3 regions of the Agarivorans sp. MS3-6 genome follow, and region 3 is predicted to be linked to each of the others. Evidence: predicted binding sites of a transcription regulator. Region 3 holds the regulator's gene; each other region holds the start of a gene.
What was found. The regulator sigma-54, encoded in region 3, starts transcription at its own class of promoters, with help from an activator protein. The targets are predictions, from matches to a motif close to GTTGGCACGNNNNTNGNNT.
Positions count from the first base shown of each region.

Region 1: the regulator sigma-54 is predicted to act here: its motif matches at 2,088-2,106, upstream of ACVFI8_RS19165 (nucleobase:cation symporter-2 family protein).
Region 2: the regulator sigma-54 is predicted to act here: its motif matches at 2,363-2,381, upstream of flgB (flagellar basal body rod protein FlgB).

Region 1 covers NZ_CM134202.1:4,149,009-4,153,370, forward strand. The annotation lists gene ACVFI8_RS19155 (isopenicillin N synthase family dioxygenase) at 1-576, opposite strand, end outside; gene ACVFI8_RS19160 (BMP family ABC transporter substrate-binding protein) at 676-1,758, opposite strand; gene ACVFI8_RS19165 (nucleobase:cation symporter-2 family protein) at 2,172-3,566, shown strand; gene ACVFI8_RS19170 (hypothetical protein) at 3,753-4,256, shown strand.
Region 2 covers NZ_CM134202.1:488,033-492,394, forward strand. The annotation lists gene flgE (flagellar hook protein FlgE) at 1-799, opposite strand, end outside; gene ACVFI8_RS02290 (flagellar hook assembly protein FlgD) at 831-1,502, opposite strand; gene flgC (flagellar basal body rod protein FlgC) at 1,513-1,932, opposite strand; gene flgB (flagellar basal body rod protein FlgB) at 1,932-2,330, opposite strand; gene ACVFI8_RS02305 (CheR family methyltransferase) at 2,517-3,341, opposite strand; gene ACVFI8_RS02310 (chemotaxis protein CheV) at 3,354-4,265, opposite strand.
Region 3 covers NZ_CM134202.1:3,086,277-3,090,638, forward strand. The annotation lists gene rapZ (RNase adapter RapZ) at 1-283, opposite strand, end outside; gene ptsN (PTS IIA-like nitrogen regulatory protein PtsN) at 310-753, opposite strand; gene hpf (ribosome hibernation promoting factor) at 762-1,049, opposite strand; gene ACVFI8_RS14135 (RNA polymerase factor sigma-54) at 1,074-2,573, opposite strand; gene lptB (LPS export ABC transporter ATP-binding protein) at 2,624-3,349, opposite strand; gene lptA (lipopolysaccharide transport periplasmic protein LptA) at 3,346-3,843, opposite strand; gene lptC (LPS export ABC transporter periplasmic protein LptC) at 3,854-4,362, opposite strand, start outside.

The sequences.
Region 1 (4,362 bases), 1.1 Mb from region 3:
TGCGCCGTTTTGTTGGCCTTGCTGTGGTGGGTAGTGAATCAGTCTTAATACACTTACCGGGCAGCCAAAGCTTTGACTGAAGAAATCTACAGGCAGTTGCAATGCGAGTGCCATTGCTTTTAGTATTTTGAGTGCAACTTGCATACTCAGTTCATATTGTTGCTGCATCAGTTGAATAAAGCCGTCAAGATTTGGGTACTGATTTGGCCCATATAATTGGCTACAACGTGCAACTTGCGGATGATAGGGGCTTAAATCTAAGGCCATATCAAAGGTTTCTTTGTAATCACTTGGTCCATTTGGGTCTAGCTTTTCAGCGCTGACTTGTCCCCAACCGCGGTGGTTACTTGAATGCTGTATATTAATGGTTTGTTTAATTGATTCAGGTAGCGCAAAAAACTGCTCGGCCATCGCTTTTACTTGGCTAAACTGTTCAGCAGGAATGCCATGACCGGTAACGTAGAAAAAGCCCGTATCTCGACAAGCCTTATCAATAGCATTGATCACACTTGTCCATTGGCTTTGGTCATCGTTATGTAAGGCACTAATATCGATGATAGGTAACGCTAAGGTCATATTGTTCCATCCTGGATGATTATACGGGTACTCGTTTAGTGAGTTTTTAGCGCTCTCACGCTAGGCTTAGAGAGCGCTATATAAGTCAAAAAAGTCAATTTACTTAGGAATGGTGGCGTCGATACCTTCTACGTACCACATGACTCCGGCTAACTCTTCATCGTTAAGGGTTTTGCCAGCAGGAATAACTTCTTCACCTTGGTTGTTATTCATAGGGCCTGTGAAGGGGTGGAATTCACCCGATTTTATCTTCGCTTCTGTTTCGCTAATCGCTACTTTAATATCATCGCTAAGCGCAGGATTGACCGACACTATTTGTAGGATATCTTCAGCAAAACCGCCCCAGTAATCTTCAGGCTTCCAAGAACCATCCATCACTTCTTGAACGGTACGAATATAATGAGGTGCCCACACATCACGTACTGAGAACATATGTGCAGTAGGGGCGAAGTGGCTCATGTCTGATGCTTGACCAATACCCATTTTACCGCGTTTTTCTGCAGCGATAAGTGGAGCTGGGCTGTCGGTATGCTGCAAGATAATATCTACACCTTGATCCATTAACGCATTGGCCGCGTCTGCTTCTTTACCTGGATCGTACCAAGTATTTACCCAAACAATTTTAATCTCTACGTCTGGGTTTACACTTTTAGCTGCTAAGTAAACAGAGTTAATATCACGAATCACTTCAGGGATTGGGAAAGAGGCTATGTAACCAATCACGTTAGTTTTGGTGGCCATGCCTGCAGCAATACCCGACACATAACGACCTTCATAGGTCCGCAATACGTAAGTTGATACGTTTTTAGAGCGTTTGTAGCCAGTGGCGTGCTCAAAACGCACTTTAGGGAATCTCTTCGCTGCTTTAATCGTTGGGTTCATGAAACCAAATGAGGTCGTGAAAATCACATCGTGGCCTGATTTGGCTAGTTGAGTAATCACGCGCTCGGCGTCAGCACCTTCAGGCACGTTTTCTACAAAGGTTGTTGATACTTTACCCGCGAAATGTTTTTCCATTTCAATGCGACCTTGGTCATGCTCATAACTCCAGCCGTGGTCTCCTACAGGGCCTACATACACAAAGCCCACTTTTAGTGGTTCATCAGCGGCCATGGTGGTTGGGGCGATTAATAAGCTAGTTACAGCAAAGGCGGCTGCGCTTATCCATTTATTTAGTTTCATTAAGAACTCCGTTTCTCTATATCGGCGTTTAGGGTTGTGATAGTGGTAGCAAAAAGCTGGCCACTTGGTCATGTTTTTTGATTTAAGTCAAAAAACCACGTTAACACAAGCTTTGTTGTAATTAGATATCCTAATTGTAAGCAAAGCCACGATTTGAGTTTGTTACTTAATGGTGCAAGATGTTAAGTGCTCGCACCAAGGCTAAGCATTATAGCTCGCTTTTGACGTCAATTAATCATAGTTGATGTAAGCGATATGTTGATGATTTGTTGTTTGTAAGCCGCTGCTTGTGGTGTTTTGTGGTTATGTTCCCAATAGCGATTAACTTGGTTGGCAGGCAATTTGCCTAATTAAGCTGACTTTGTGGTCAGGTTTTTCTGGTTGCATAACGGATATATAGACAGGGAGCGAGTATGAGTAGCGATAATGAGACCGCAGTATCAAAGGATTTGATCTATCAATTGCATGACCGCCCGCCAGCCGCACAGGCCTTTTTTGCAGGCTTACAACATGTACTGGCGTGTTTTGTGGGTATTATTACGCCAACGTTAATTATTGGTGGAGTATTAGGCTTAGGTGAGCATATTCCATACTTAATTAGCATGGCGTTAATCGTGTCGGGAGTAGGCACTTTTATTCAGGCAAAAAAAATCGGCCCGGTAGGGGCTGGGATGATTTGTGTGCAGGGGACTAGCTTTGCATTTTTAGGTTCAGTATTGGCTGCAGGGTTTATTGCTAAAGGCCAAGGTGGAGGCCCTGAAGAAATTTTATCACTGATATTTGGCGTTTGTTTTTTAGGTGCCTTTATAGAGATATTTTTGTCACAAGTACTGATAAAAATGAAGAGAATCATCACTCCATTGGTTACCGGCATCGTGATAACTATTATCGGTATTTCACTGATAAAGATCGGTATGACTGACTTGGCCGGTGGTTTTAAAGCGTCTGATTTTGGCAGTATGCAGAACCTAAGTTTAGGCGCCATTGTATTACTGACCATTATCGTATTGAATCGCTCTACTAATCCTTGGTTACGCTTATCTGCGATTGTGATTGGCCTAATTGTAGGGATGGTTATTGCAATATTTATGGGTAAAGTCGACTTCTCTTCAGTACTGTCTCAGCCTTTAATTAGTGTTCCGATGCCGTTTAAGTATGGCTTCTCATTTGATTGGGTGGCATTTTTGCCAGTAGCGATTATTTACTTCATTACCGCGATTGAATCTGCGGGTGATATCACCGCCAACTGCGCCGTATCGCAACAGCCAATTAAGGGCGATTCTTATTTAAAACGCGTTCGCTCAGGGGTACTTGCTGATGGGGTAAACTCATTGATTGCCGCGACCTTTAATACTTTCCCAAACACCACCTTTAGCCAAAATAATGGGGTTATTCAGCTTACCGGTGTTGCCAGCCGCTATATTGGTTTTTATATTGCCGCCATTTTGGTAGTACTTGGTTTATTCCCTATTTTGGGCGCAGTACTGCAGCAGATCCCAAAGCCTGTATTGGGTGGCGCGACCTTGGTTATGTTCGGTACTGTTGCCGCAGCAGGCATAAAAATCTTAGCCAGCGATGAGCTAAATCGACGAAAACTGTTGATCATGGCGGTGTCGTTTGGTGTTGGGCTAGGCGTTACCATGGTGCCTGATCTCCTGCAGCATGCGCCAAAGTTAGTACAAAACATCTTTGGTTCGGCGGTTACCTCGGGTGGTTTAACGGCAATTTTACTTAGCTTACTGTTACCAGAAGAACGCAGTGAGACAGTGGCTAAAGTCGACAAAGCTGCGCAACATTCCGCAGCGTAAAGGCCGGGTTGGCTTTTTAAACGTTGCTTAATGTTTAGGCTTTTGGCAAAATTGCGGCAGGTGCTAAGGGGCGCCTGCCCGCCAAGAGGAACTCACCCTTAACTTTTATTATTACTTCATTAAGACACTGTATGTCATTCTGAATATTGTTTTGCGGGGAACAGACTATTATTTAGGAACATAGAGATGTTATCCCCAGTTGAAGAACTTAAGATCCGCAGTAAAATTTTGCTTAAACAGCAACCCACTGCTAACTCGCCTTTACTTGCACTAAGTAAAGGCAAAATACCACAGCTTAAACACGCCTTATTATTTGTGGCTCGCCAAAGCGGATTTAATGATTGGCAACACGCCTTAACCATATTGTCTTGTGAGCAATCGTTAACTGAGCAACAAGATAGTGGTAAGTTTTGGTATGCCCAAGCGAGCATGACACTGCTTAACCATTGGTGTGCTAATTACCAAGAAGCGTTAACATTACAAGCTCAAAAAGGGGGCGTAGTCTTACCTTATAAAAAGCAATTTGTAGTGGCTGATAGTCGTTTTTTGCAAAGCTTAGGTTTAGCCGCCAACGACCCATTGTGGGAATCGCTTAAATACAATTGGTGCCAAGGCCCGCAAGCGATTCGCCAACAGCTAGCTTATAAGCGCTTGTTAGCGATGCAATTAGCCCCTTATAAAGCCTGTTAATTGGATACTAAACGTTTAAACTCTTCACTAAGTAAGCGTTCTTCTTGGTGTTCAGGCTAAATCGCCACTGCATTTGATCTACTTTGCCTATGCAGTGGTTTGAATG
Region 2 (4,362 bases), 2.1 Mb from region 3:
AGGTGGCTAACGCACCGGTATTATCAAAGGTTAAGGTTGCCGAAGCTGGAATAGTAGGGTTTGAGTTACCAGCATTAGGTGTATTGGCCGTACCACCATTCACATCGACCGGTTCGCCGTCAATGTAAATCAGTTTATGCCAAGTATTCGCGGTCGTATCGTCTTTTATAAAAAAGGTTTCCGCGACATGTGAGCCACCTTGCGAATCATAAACGGTTACCGAAGTCGCCGAGGTATAGGTATTGCTATCCGTTGGGTCAAAATCGCCAAGGTCATGACTGGTGCCACTAGATGGTAAGTTGAAGGTCATATCAACTTGGCCAGTCATGGTCGGTGTTCCCACCTCGGTGCCAATTTTAATGGCATTGGTAGCAGCCATACTTACTGCCGATGGCGTACCGTTATTGTTTACGGTATAGCCTTGTAGGTACTGGCCTTGCGAATTAACAATAAAGTTGTCTGCATTTAACTTAAATGCCCCTGCCCGCGTAAATTCACGAGTTTGGGTGGTAAGATCTGAAGCAGTAACAAAAAAGCCTTCTCCGCTGACAGCCAAATCCAACGCATTTTGAGTAAAATTCAAACTACCTTGATGAAACTGTTGGGCAACATCAGCTGTTTTAACGCCATTACCCACAGCAGTACGAGCATTAGAGAAAATCGATGTTGCATACACATCGGCAAACTCAGCTCGCGACTCTTTAAAACCAATGGTGTTGACGTTAGCAATGTTATTCGCCGTTACGTCAAGATCCTTTTGCGAGGCATTGATGCCGCTTAGCGCGATATTAAATGACATCTCTCAATCTCCTATCGTTTAGTATTCTTTGTTAGGCTTTAGCTACTTCCAGCACATCGCTCATGGCGATACCACCTAATCCTTCTAAATTGACGACTACGCCAGATGTACCACCCGCCAAACTTACGCTACTTACGTTCGCAAAAGTTGCAGTGGGTAAACTGATCTCTTTACCGCCCTGAACGCCATTTACTTTGACGTTGTATTTTCCTTCTGGCATCGGATTCCCGTTAGAATCAGTGCCATCCCAAGAGAACGGAATGTTACCGCTGCCCTCTCCTAAATCGATAACCTTAACCACTTCGCCGGCTTGGTTTTCGACAGTAACTTTTACATTGGTAGTCGCTGCGCCTGTCACCGCAACGCCATCAAATCCAGAACCACTGTTATGACCGTAATCTAAAGGGACGAGTACTTTCTGGCCAACTAAGGTTGAGGCCTGCAGCGCCGCAGATGAATTCATAATAGAGTTCATCGTGTCAAACTTAGTGCCTAGCTCTGCAATACCTTCAGAGGTTTGAAAAGACGCCATTTGCGCAATCATTTCAGCATTGTCGACCGGTTTACTCGGGTCTTGATATTGCAATTGAGTCGTTAACAAGGCGAAAAAGTCTTCTTGGCCAAGTGACTGATTATTATTACTTTCAGGAACCACCGACTCGGGTTCCCAATAGCTGCCTTGTAGTGGATTAATAGTAGACACGGGCTACTCCTTAACTTTTACCCAAATTGAGAGTGCTATTTAGCATTTGTTTCGCAGCTTCTGCGACTTGCACATTAGCTTGATAGGAACGCGAAGCACTCATCATATCGGCCATCTCTTCGATCACATTAACGTTTGGCTTGAAAATATAACCTTCTTCATTAGCCATCGGGTGTTCTGGGTAATACTCTTTACGTAATGGCGCATCAGACTCTACGATGCCGGCCACTTTGACTTTGGCTGATTCATTCATCGCACCACTGGCTCTATCTAATTCTGCCGCAAAAACCGGTTTTCTAGCGCGATAGGTTTGGTCGATACTCGAACTGATACTATCGGCATTGGCTAAGTTGCTGGCGGTGGTGTTTAAGCGCACCGATTGCGCCTTCATTGCCGAAGCCGAAATATCAAACACATTAAAAAAACTCATTATTGACCTCCTTTAATCGCGTTCTTTAACCCACTAAACTTACTGGTCAAAAAACTGATCCCGGCTTGGTATTCCAAACCGTTTTGCATAAAGTCTGCTTTCTCTTGTTGCACGTCTACAGTGTTTCCATCACCGGTATCGGGTTGGTCGGGCACTCTGAAACCTAACTCTGAGAACTGGCTTCTTCCCCCTGTCATGTGACGCTCGTTAGTCACATGCATGCCGCCGTTTTGATTAGCCTTGGCAGCTGCAAACGCTTTATTAAAATTGATATCTTGTGCTTTATAGTTAGGCGTATCAGCATTGGCGATATTACTAGCGATAACTTCAGAACGTCGGGCTCTTACCCCTACGGTATGCTGATGAACCCCTAATGCTTTATCAAATGTTATCGCCATAAAAACCTCTCTACACAATTACAAATTCAAATTTGCAAAAGCTGTGCCATAGTTTTTTTGACGCTTTTTACTGAAGGAATATAAGGAGTTAGAGCAAGTGGCCAAGTACAGCGCAGCGCCACTCTAGAGGAAGCGGCAAAAAAGCGGCAAATGTTGCCCTACTCTGCCGCTTTGATTTTGCGTGACTTATTTTAGTTGGTAAACAATGCCAGGGTGGCAGCGTAACATATTAAATCGGTCGGTTAAGCCCGTGATAGATTCAGATGCCCCCAACATTAAATAACCATTAGGGTTCAGCGCTTGAGCAAACTGATTAAGAATTTTCGACTTCACATCAGCATTAAAGTAAATCAGTACGTTACGACAAAAAATAATGTCGAACTTGCCCATTAATGCATAACTATCGAGCAAGTTTAGCGGGCGAAAGTTTACATTTTTTCTCACTTTGTCATTAACTTTAAAGCGCCCATCACTGGTGGCTTCAAAAAACTGACGCTTACGCTCTGGCGATAAACCTCGGGCTAAGGCTAGTGGGTCATACTCACCTTTTTTACAGTGTTCCAACATAGAAGGCGAAATATCGGTCCCCACAACTTGAACCCCCAATGGTAAGGCTCCTGGCTTTCTAGCTTGATACTCGAGAGACGTCATCATTATCGAGTAAGGTTCTTGACCTGATGAACTGGCAGCTGACCAGATTTTCACCGGCCGTGACATTTTTTGGTAATCAGGCAACAATTTGTCAGCCAGAAGCTGAAAGGGATAGGTATCACGAAACCATAGCGTTTCATTGGTGGTCATAGCATCAACCACCGCAGCTCTCAGCTCTCTTTCGCGCAAACTCATCGACTTCTGCACCAGCTCAGTCAAACTAGATAAGGAATATTGCGCGATCAATGGAGACAAACGGCTTTTAACCAAGTATTGCTTGTTATCGCCTAATACAATTCCACACTGCTTTTCTAAAAAGCCACAGAACTGCTTATATACATCATCAGTTATGGTTCTCAATGCATCCACTCTTTATAAAGATTGACGAACAGCTGCAGCTAACTCGTCTGGATTAAACTTAGCAATAAAGGCGTTGGCACCAACTTTATTCACCATTGCTTGGTTAAACACTCCACTTAGTGAAGTATGAAGAATTATATGTAAATCTTTTAAATCTGGATGAGATCGAACCTCAGCAGTCAGGGTATAACCATCCATTTCTGGCATTTCAATATCAGAAATCACCAACGCAATTTGATCGGTTATCGGTCCGTCTTTTGCCATGGCTGACAATAACTCTAAAGCTTCTCGGCCATCTTGACACAGTAAGGCTTCAACCCCCAAAGAAGTCACCGCTCGCTTAACTTGATTCCTTGCTACTGATGAGTCATCTACCACCAATACTTTTTTATCAATTTTCACGTTCGCTACAGCTTCATCGACAATATCTTGGCTTACAGTGGTATCGACCGGGGAAATCTCATCTAAAATTTTCTCTACATCTAATATAGAAACCAATTCTTTTTCAACTTCAGTGACCGCTGTTAAGTAGTTAAATTTACCCGCCCCCTTTGGTGGTGGCAAAATATCTTCCCAGTTCATATTTACGATGCGCTCAACCGACCCCACTAAAAAGCCCTGTACCGAGCGATTGTACTCAGAAATGATGATAAAACACTTACTGAGATCTTCGATGGGTCTGCCACCCGTTGCAGAACTAAGATCAATAACTGAAATGGTTTTACCGCGGATATGCGCCACACCGCGAATAACAGGGTTAAGTTTTGGCAAAGCAGTTAATGGTGGACATTGCAGCACTTCTTTTACTTTAAAAACATTAATGCCATAACGCTGAGTTCCATTTAATCGAAACAATAATAATTCGAGGCGATTTTGCCCTACCAACTGTGTTCGTTGATTTACCGAATCTAAAATACCCGCCATATATTCTTCACTCCTTGGAAAGGGGCACTATCTTTGCTTACCCCTGTATACTATCTTTCAATTTAGCTTAAAAGTCGTTTTTTTGACACAAGCTAAC
Region 3 (4,362 bases):
AACGACGAATTAGCGCTTCGTCTTTAGCGTCGAGAAAGAGGCTGAGGAGCTTTACGTCAGGGCCAATCGAACGAATCAATTGCCCAATCGGTGAGGGCTCATCGGGCAGGTTACGAATATCGATACTAATCGCCACTTTAGGATAACTACTTAAGTTATCTATTAAGGGTTGCCAGAGTAAAACGGGTAGATTATCTACACAGTAATAGCCTAAATCTTCTAATACCCTTAAGGCGACCGTTTTGCCAGAGCCTGAACGTCCGCTAACGATAATCAATTCCATGATAACCTCTAACTACAATTAGAGTATTAGGCTACCATGATGTCGTACAATTCGTCATCACTTTGTGCGTTACGAAGTTGTTTACATACTAATTTATCGTTGAGTTTCTCAGCCACTTGAGAAAGGGTATTAAGGTGTTGTTTACATTGGTCTTCTGGAACCAACAGCGCAAACACAAGATCAACCGGTTTATTATCAATAGCATCGAAGGAAATAGCAGGGTCACAGCGTAAAAAAACCGCTGTAGCTTGGTGCTGATTGTCGATTCTGCCGTGAGGAATAGCGATACCTTGGCCAATTCCGGTGCTGCCCATTTTTTCCCTGTTTAACAGGCTTTCAAAAATAGTTTGAGCACTGGTATCAAGTTGTTTAGCGACGAGTTCACTTATCAGTTCCAATGCGCGCTTCTTAGAGGAACATTGGACTGTACTAAGCGTACAGTCCAAATTTAGTACTTTATTTATTTGCATTACTTTGGCTAATGTCTGTTTAATTTTTCTTTGTGTTTAATAACTTGGCGGTCAAGTTTATCAATGAGGCTATCAATGGCGGCATACATATCAGAGTGCTCTGCAGTGGCAAACAGCTCTCCGCCATTAAGGTGCAAGGTAGCTTCGGCAATTTGATTGAGCTTTTCTACGTTGAGGATGACGTGAACATTGTTGATTTGTTCAAAACGTCGTTGCAGTTTGGCAAACTTAGTGTGGACATATTCTTTTAGTGATTCAGTAATTTCTACGTGGTGTCCAGTAAGATTAATTTGCATATATCTTGTCCCCTTTTGTGGCCGTTATATAAGGCTTTTACGTTGGTTAGAAGGTGGAATCGCTAAAGACTCACGATATTTTGCTATCGTGCGCCTCGCCACCTTGATCCCCTGATCTGCCAAAATGTCAGCTATCTTGCTATCACTGAGTGGTTTGTTGGTATTTTCGGCAGCAACCAGTTTCTTAATGAGTGCGCGAATCGCGGTAGATGAGCATTCCCCACCTCCGTCTGTAGCCACGTGGCTAGAGAAAAAATACTTTAATTCGAAAATTCCGCGGGGAGTATGCATAAATTTTTGGGTTGTCACCCGAGAAATGGTCGATTCATGCATTTCTACTGCTTCAGCCACATCGTTCAACACCATTGGTTTCATTGCTTCAGCACCATATTCAAAAAATGCTTGTTGGTGGTGAACGATACAGTTGGATACTTTTAATAAGGTTTCGTTACGGCTCTCAATACTTTTTATGAACCATTTTGCCTCTTGTAGGTGGCTGCGAATGAATTGAGTATCGGTAGCATTTGACGTTTTGCTCAAAGACGCATAGTGAGAATTGACACGTAGTTTAGGCATGGCATCCGGGTTTAATTCTACTACCCAGCGGCCCTGGCGTTTTATAACGGATACGTCGGGAATAACATACTGCGCTTGATTCGGTTCTACCGCATTGCCGGGGCGTGGCTCAAGGGTGTGGATTAAGCGCATTACTTCGCGTAGCTGTTCTTCTTTGAGTTTGGTTTTGCGAGCTAATAAACGAAAATCGCGGTTGGCCAATACGTCGATATGATTTGATACGACCTCTCTGGCTTCTTTCAACCAAGGTGTTTCTTCAGCAAAACGACTTAATTGAATCATTAAACACTCTTGTAAGGAGCGAGCAGCAATGCCGACGGGGTCAAAATGTTGAATACGTTTTAGCACCGCTTCTACTTCGTCTAATTCTACATCTAGTGCGTTATTATCACTGGAGCGTAAGCCTTCAAGTAGTTGGTCACAGTCTTGAGTGAGGTAACCTGAGTTATCAACCGCATCAATAATCGCTAATGCGATGGCTTGATCTACTTCACTAAAGGGAGTTAAACGCATTTGCCACAATAGATGGTCTTGTAAGGAGTCGACGGTTTCGCCTTGAAACAACATGTCGTTGTCTTCGCCGCCACTAGCAGAGCCTGAACTCGCAGGGCCTGAACTGGCGCTATATATATCATCCCATGTTGAATCAACGGGTAGGTCTTCAGCAACCGTGTCTTGGGAAATGGCATCACCGGCTTCAATTTGGCTAGAGTCAACTTCAGGCTGGCTGTTTTCCGCCTCATCACTTCTTTCATTGGCCGACTTTTCAACTGAGTCACTGTCGCTTGGCTGCGACTCATCCGCCTCAAGAAGTGGGTTACTTTCCAGTGCCTCTTGAATCTCTTGCTGTAAATCCAGCGTTGATAGCTGAAGTAAGCGTATGGCCTGTTGTAACTGAGGTGTCATGGTTAATTGCTGACCAAGACGCAACTGCAAAGATGCTTTCATTAATTACCGCTGTTCCTTCTTCTTATTATATTTTTCTAGATACACTTTAACTATAGCTTGAATTGCTCGCCGAGATAAACTCGTTTCACATGTTCATTTTCAAGTATCTCTTTGGGCTTCCCTGAGGCTATCAATTCGCCTTGGCTAACGATATAGGCATGTTCACAAACATCGAGGGTTTCTCTCACATTGTGATCGGTAATCAGTACTCCAAGGCCTCTATCGCGCAGGTGTTCGATAATTTTTTTTATATCAATCACTGAAATAGGATCTACTCCAGCGAAGGGTTCGTCAAGCAAAATAAACTTTGGTGCAGCTGCCAAGGCTCGTGCTATTTCTACTCGGCGACGTTCTCCACCCGACAAACTCATACCCAAATTTTTGCGAATATGGCCAATATGGAACTCTTCTAATAAGTCGTCAAGCGCTCCATTTTGTTGCTCTTTATCAAGGTCTTTACGTGTTTCGAGAACCGCGAGAATATTCTTTTCTACAGATAAACGACGAAAAATCGATGCTTCTTGTGGTAAGTAACCAATGCCTTTACGGGCTCGAGTATGCATCGCCGTGCTAGACAGGTCATCGTCATCAATTAGTATGCGGCCTTGGTCGCGAGGTACTAAGCCAACAACCATATAAAAAGTAGTGGTTTTACCCGCACCATTTGGGCCGAGTAAGCCGACGATTTTACCCGTTTCAACGTGTAAGCTTACATTCTTGACAACCTTGCGACCTTTATAGCTTTTCGCTAGGTTTTCAGCAATTAGGGTACTCATTCTTGCGGTTTACTCTTCGGTGAAATCTCTTCAAGTTGTTTCGGCAGAAATATGGTAGTGACACGACTATTTTCATCGCCTTGGGCTACCATTTCTTGCTTATCGATGCTGTATTTGATCATTTGCCCTTTCACTAAGCTCTCTTCTTGTTTTAACTGAGCATTTTGCGTGAGGGTCAGTGTTTGGGTTTTAAGATCATAGCGAACCTCGTTCGCTTCCGCCTCGATAGGTTTACCGCTATCTAGCAGTTGATAAAAAGTAGCCGGTTCGCCCTTGGCGATCATGACTTCGCTGCCTTTGTCTTCACTGCCGATCACGCTTAATTCTGCAGCATGCATTTTAATCGAGCCCTGAGTGACGATCACATTGCTGTAAAACGTGACTCGGTTTTCTTTAATATTGACCTGTTGGCGGTCGGCATCAACAATAATCTGCTTATTGAAGTCGTCTTCAAGTGCTTGAACTCCCCAAGACAGAAATAACAAACTGGCCAATAGGCCTAATTTACTCTTGTGGGTTATGGTAAACCGCTTCGATATCATCTAATAAAGTCACTATTTCGTTGGCTAAATCACCATCCATGCCAACACCATACAATTCGTATGAGGGGCCATAAACGGTAACAGGTTGATCGCTGCTCATGGTTTCACTTTGCAGATCGATTTCCAATCTTTCGGTAATAAGGTCGCGAACATACTCGCCACGACTCAAATTTTTGATCACTACATTGTCATTTAAGGTGACAGTTTGCTGCTGCAGTACTGTAGCGTGATCGGCTACAATTTGCCATATGGGTTGTGCTGGGTCTGGGTAAACCAAAATTTTCGGTTTAGAGAAGGTGGTATGTTTTAGTTGCTCAAAAAACTCCATCTGTTCAGCGTAGATGCGATAACGTGGCGCACCATCTTCACCAAAGCTAATGCTGTATAGCTGCTCGGCAACAAAATTAGGTTTACTGGCTTCTCGCTTGGCGGCTACTTGCTCGTCCTCTGAGGGGCTGAGTTGCCAAAGCA